2 regions of the Tindallia californiensis genome follow, and region 1 is predicted to be linked to the other one. Evidence: riboswitches for the same ligand, from Rfam matches in the RefSeq annotation. Region 1 holds a riboswitch; the other holds the start of a gene.
What was found. A riboswitch is a leader RNA that binds a small molecule or an ion and turns the genes downstream of it on or off. The one in region 1 is predicted to bind FMN.
Positions count from the first base shown of each region.

Region 1 (3,125 bases):
GAATACACGGATCAACCGGAACGAACGATGGTGGCAGAATTAATTCGAGAAAAAGTACTTCAGTATCTCGAACAGGAAATTCCTCATGGCGTTGCTGTTATAACAGAAAAAATGACCTATCGGGAAGAAAAAAACCTTACGGAAATACAAGCAGCTATCTTTTGTGAGAAAAAATCTCATAAAGGGATTATTATTGGGAAAAATGGCAGGAAACTTAAAGGTATCGGAAAAGCGGCACGAAAAGATATTGAAGATTTATTGGGCCATCAGGTCCACCTGGAGTTATGGGTAAAAGTCAAAGAAGGATGGCGAGATCAGGATAATATACTGAAAGATCTTGGGTATAAAGAGTAAAGGTGAAATCGATGTTATTAAGTACGGAAGCTTTTGTTCTCAAGAGTCAAAAATATCGAGAAGCGGATAGTTTGCTGACACTATATAGTCGGCAACACGGAAAAATGAGTGCGATTGCAAAAGGTTCTCGAAAACCAAAAAGTAAAATGCTGGCTGGCGTACAACCTTTTACCCACGCTGAGTTTTTGCTCTATAAAGGTAAAAATATGTATACGGTTAGCCAGGTGGAAGTCCGACATAGTTTTTATCCATTAAGAGAAGACTATTACCGCTTAGCTTTTGCAGCTTACAGTGTTGAACTGGTTATGTTGGAAGCCTTAGAAGGACAAGGAAACAGCGATGCTTTTTCAAACTTTGGTAACACCTTAACCTTAATGTGCCGAGAAGAGACTAAGATAGATTCTTTGATTAGGGCTTTTGAGTTGAAGATGTTAACGAGCTATGGATATCAGCCCAACTTTATTTCCTGTTCTCTGTGTGGGAGCCGCTTATCCGATTCAATGCCTTTTTTCAGCAACTCTCAGGGAGGTATGGTGTGTGCAAGCAAAGATCACGAGGCAAAAGATCTGAAACCTGTTTCCTGTCAAATCGTAAAGTTAGCACGGTTTTATCTGCAGCATGACCTTAAAGCGGCGGCTCGGTTAACCGTACCGGAAGATATCAACAAAGAACTGCAACAACTGATAGAAGGATATATTCGCTACCATTTTGATTATTTTGCACCGAAAAGCTTACGTCATTTGCCGGATTAGAAAAGTAAAGATAGATTGACATTTTTTTTGAGTTTGGTAAAATGTTTTCATAACAATAAAATAACTTCAGGGACAGGTGTAATTCCTTACCGGCGGTTAAAGCCCGCGAGCCATATTGGCTGATCTGGTGAAATTCCGGAGCCGACAGTTAAAGTCTGGATGAAAGAAGTATGAGCATAGTAGGTATGATTTTTGTATCCTTACGTTCCTGAACGCATTTTGTTCGGGAACTTTTTTTGTAGCAAAAAATAGTGTGTTGCTAAACAAATGAAAAATAACAGGGAGGACGGGTAATGCCACATGAAAAATGGATGAAAGAAGCACTCAAAATGGCTGAAAAAGGATGGGGGAATACCAATCCAAATCCTTTGGTTGGCGCTGTTATTACCAAAGAAGACCAATTGATCTCAAAAGGATATCATGAATATGCAGGTGGCCCTCATGCGGAAATAAATGCGTTAAAGAAGGCAGGAGACGCTTCAGCAGGAAGTACTATGTATGTAACCTTAGAGCCTTGCAGTCATTACGGCAAAACCCCTCCTTGTGCGGAAGCAATCATTAAAGCCGGGGTTGAAAAAGTGATTATTGCTGCCGGAGATCCCAATGAAAAAGTGGCCGGCAAAGGAGAAGAAATGCTTCGAAAAGCAGGCATTGAAGTAATAACTGGCGTGATGGAGAAAGAAGCAAGAAAACAAAACGAAATATTTATGCACTATATCACAGAAAAAAAACCTTACCTGATCGCAAAGGCAGCTATGAGCTTAGATGGGAAAATTGCAACAAAGCAAGGGCATTCACAATGGATTACAGGAGAAGAAGCAAGGAATCATGCACATTGGGTGAGACAAAGAGTTTCGGCCATTCTGGTGGGAGTGAATACCGTGATAGCTGATAATCCGCAACTGACGGTACGACTGCCTCTGGATAAAGTAAATCAGCCACTCCGAGTGGTTTTAGACAGTAAAGGGAATATCCCACTAACATCAACGCTAGTTTCAACGGCAAAAGAAATAAAAACAATGGTTGCAACAACGGATCAAATGCCAGTGGATCTTGAAAAAAAACTGTTGCTAGAAGGAGTTGAAGTAGTCCGATTTCCTCATAAACAGGGTCAGGTTGATATTCAATCATTAATCGATTATTTCGCATCAAAAGAAGTAGACAGCGTGTTAGTAGAAGGCGGAAGCCGTGTGATGGCATCTTTTATATCTGAAAAAATGATCAATAAGCTATTATGGTATATCGCACCTAAAATAATCGGTGGAAACAAAGCACCTGGACCTATTGGAGGAGAAGGTATCCTTCATATGAAAGAGGCACTGCCTATAACGGAAATGGAAACTATCCAGCTTGGCGAAGACTGGCTAATGACTGGCTACATGAAAGGAGCAGAGAAATGTTTACCGGAATAGTGGAAGAAATTGGCGAAGTGGTTAACTTGGTAAGTCAACAAAATCGCATTAGTCTTCAAATAAAGTGTCAAAAAGTGCTACAAGATGTGCAACTAGGAGATAGTATTGCTGTAAATGGAGTATGCCTGACAGTTACCAACTTCACAGCCGGTCAAATGGAAGCAGATGTTATGCCGGAAACCATAAGAAGCACCAGTTTAAGTGAAGCCAAGCCTGGAAAAAAAGTAAACTTGGAAAGAGCTCTTCCGGTTAATGGTAGGTTAGGTGGTCATATTGTAACAGGTCATATTGATGGTATTGGCACGATGATTAAAAAATATCAGGAAAAAAACGCTATTTGGATTTATATTAAAACCACAACAGAAATCATGCGATACATCGTACACAAAGGATCCATCGCTATGGATGGAACGAGTTTAACCGTTGCAAAAGTAGAGAAGGATGCTTTTGCGGTCTCCATCATACCTCATACAGCAGAAATGACCATTCTTACGGAAAAAGACATAGGCGCTGTTATTAACCTGGAGTGTGATATTATCGGAAAATATGTTGAGAAATTAATGATGGGAAAAGAATCAGAAAATACAGGGATAACCGTAGAAAAACT
Region 1 is NZ_FNPV01000001.1:275,404-278,528, reverse strand. Features, by position in the region: gene era (GTPase Era) at 1-354, shown strand, start outside; gene recO (DNA repair protein RecO) at 366-1,106, shown strand; FMN riboswitch at 1,165-1,281, shown strand; gene ribD (bifunctional diaminohydroxyphosphoribosylaminopyrimidine deaminase/5-amino-6-(5-phosphoribosylamino)uracil reductase RibD) at 1,400-2,518, shown strand; gene BLV55_RS01295 (riboflavin synthase) at 2,503-3,125, shown strand, end outside.

Region 2 (3,125 bases), on a different contig from region 1:
GTATTTCTCCTACCAGCCGGTTTTTTTCCATTAATGCTACGGCTGCAACCATCGAGCTACTTTCCATTGCCAAACATTTCATGATGCTACCAGCCCTTTCAGCTTAAGTTCATTAAAATCACCTAATGGGATAAAGCAAATCTTTCGTTGGTCGCTGTCCAGCCATCTTATCTCAATTTGCAACCGCTTATCCGGCAAATAAGCTTCCACCATATCCGCCCACTCCACCACAGAAATGCCATCTCCATCAAAGTATTCTTCTGCTCCCAGATCATTGAATTCCTGAGGGTCATTCATTCGATAGACATCAAAATGATAGACGGGCACATTGCCCTCATACTCCTGTAACAGGGTAAAGGTGGGACTCGTAATATCTTCCTTTACTCCAAGAGCAGCCCCTAAGGCTTTTGTAAACGTAGTCTTTCCTGCACCTAAATCGCCCCTAAGGCCGATAATATCTCCCGGTTCAAGGTTGCTTGCCAGCTTTTCAGCTAAGGCTTCTGTTTCTCGTTGGTTATTCACTTTCACGCATATCATCTGTATGACTTCTTCCCTTCATCAAGCACAGGCATCTGTCCTGTTTTCTATTCATCTTCCGTTTCCTGAATTTACATTTTCAGCAGTGGTGATATTTTTTTATATAACAGTAAGGTGAACACAGCAATCATAGTTCCCTTAAAAATATTAAAAGGCGTCACCCCATAAATCACCAAGCTTCGTACGTCTACAATACGGCTATTAGCAACATTTCCCATCTCAATAATCGCATCAATGGGCATAAACTGTGAATACATTGGTATTAACACAAAATAGTTAGCAACCGCTCCTAAGACAGCCATAATCAGTGTTCCTACCGCCACTCCTATAACGGCATGTTTCCGATCCTTTTTGTAATGATAAATCAAGGCTGCCGGCACCACATAAAATACGCCGATAATAAAATTCGCTAATTCTCCTACGCCTCCAGACCAGCTTTTTGTGATAAAGTGAAGTAAAGCTTTCACAAATTGGATCATTACCCCCGCCATAGGTCCCATGGCAAAAGCACCTATCAAGGCTGGCAGATCACTAAAATCCAACATTAAAAACCCAGGAAAAATGGGAAGCCCAAATTCCAGAAACATTAGAATATACGCAATAACCGCTAAAACGGCTATTCTAGTGAGATGCCTGGTTGTCATTTTATTTTTTGATCTTCTTTTACTGCTTCCTACAATTTCAATGGTTTTTTCCATAAGAACCCCCGTAAAGATAATTGGTAGTTGATGGCTGATCATTACCTTCAAGTACTCTAAAGAGTACAAGAACTGACAATCAAAGGATAAAAAAGACGCCCAAATTTCTTCAGGCGCCAGGTTTGAACAATCTATCCATACCATCTTCTCGCATCCAGACTATACTGTCGGCTCCGGAATCACACCGGATCAATCGATCTAAGTGATCGACTCGCGGACTATACCGCCGGTCGGGAGTTTCACCCTGCCCTGAAGATTATAAATTTATTATACGTTATCGCAAAACAATTGACAAGGTTTATTCCTGAGGAACTCCCTTCATCGTTAAACCGATGCGTTGTTTTTTTACGTCTACCTCCAATACTTTCACCCGTACTACATCACCGACAGCCACCACATCCAGCGGATGCTTTACAAATCCATTGCGAAGCTGAGAAATATGAACCAGCCCATCTTGCTTTACTCCTATATCCACAAAGGCACCAAAGTCGATAACGTTGCGAACCGTTCCCGTCAGCTCCATTTCAGGCTCTAAATCTTCCATCTTCATCACATCAGTTCTGAAAACTGGTTTAGGTAATTCTTCCCTAGGATCTCGTCCTGGCTTTTTTAGTTCCTTTACCATATCTTCCAATGTCGGAATGCCAATTTCCAATTCTTCCGCCAGTCTTTCCAAGTGAAGCCCCGACAGTTTTTCTTCCAAAACCCGTTGCCCCTCCGCTGTAAGATCCTGTACCGATAGTCCGGTTTTTTCCAACAGTTTTTTTGCCGCTTCATAGGATTCCGGATGCACGCCTGTTTTTTCAAGAGGGTTTTTCCCTCCTCTTATTCTCATAAAACCAGCACATTGCTGATAAGCAGCGGGTCCCAACCGAGAAACCTTTAAGAGCTGCTTTCGTTCTTGAAAAGAACCAATTTCATTTCGATAGATGACCATATTTTCCGCCACCGCTTTACTGATCCCTGCTACATATTGCAACAAGGAAGGTGATGCTGTATTAACATCTACGCCTACCCGGTTTACGCAGTCTTCCACCACTCCGGATAATCTTTCACCAAGTTGTTTTTGATTGACATCATGCTGATACTGGCCGACGCCTATGGCCTTCGGTTCTATTTTTACCAGCTCTGCCAGAGGATCCTGAAGCCTCCGGGCAATAGAAACCGCTCCACGTAATGAAACGTCCAGTTCCGGAAACTCTTTGGTTGCCAGTTTAGAGGCCGAATATACAGAAGCGCCTGCTTCACTGACGATAACATAGGCTACTTCATGAGAAAAATCCGGTATAAGAGAAGCAACAAACTGCTCTGTTTCCCGGGATCCGGTACCGTTTCCTATCGCTATCACGCTTACATCATGTTTTTTCACAAATTCTTTGATGACCTCGGCTGATTTAACAAATTCATTTTGTGGCGGTACCGGAAAAATAGTGGCTGTATCCAGTAATTTTCCAGTCTCATCTACTACCGCCAGTTTGCAGCCAGTCCGATAGGCCGGATCAATACCTAGTACCCGTTGTCCAGCTACAGGCGGCTGCATTAAAAGGCCGCTCATATTTTTTCCAAACAACTGAATTGCCGCCGCTTCTGCCCGTTCCGTCAGTTCAGCTCGTAATTCTCGCTCCAGCGATGGTTGTAACAACCTTTTCCAGGTATCTGCTGCAATTTCTTGATAGGTTTCATTTCGAGGGTCTTTTTCAGAGCAGCATAAGGTTTTTTCCAACTGAGCCACCATTTCTAGCTCTGGTGCGGCCAGTTGGATTTTAAGTGCCTCTTCTTTTTCTCCCCGATTAGCCGCCAAAATCCGATGATCCGGAATTTTTTTAACCGGCTCTGTATAATCATAATACATTTCATAAACAGTTTCCGCCTCTGGATCTTTAGCTTTTG
Region 2 is NZ_FNPV01000003.1:118,324-121,448, forward strand. Features, by position in the region: gene tsaB (tRNA (adenosine(37)-N6)-threonylcarbamoyltransferase complex dimerization subunit type 1 TsaB) at 1-82, opposite strand, end outside; gene tsaE (tRNA (adenosine(37)-N6)-threonylcarbamoyltransferase complex ATPase subunit type 1 TsaE) at 79-537, opposite strand; gene BLV55_RS04630 (ECF transporter S component) at 609-1,379, opposite strand; FMN riboswitch at 1,374-1,496, opposite strand; gene BLV55_RS04635 (Tex family protein) at 1,534-3,125, opposite strand, start outside.
Region 2: linked by a shared signal. The riboswitch ahead of BLV55_RS04630 (ECF transporter S component) and the one ahead of ribD (bifunctional diaminohydroxyphosphoribosylaminopyrimidine deaminase/5-amino-6-(5-phosphoribosylamino)uracil reductase RibD) in region 1 are both predicted to bind FMN.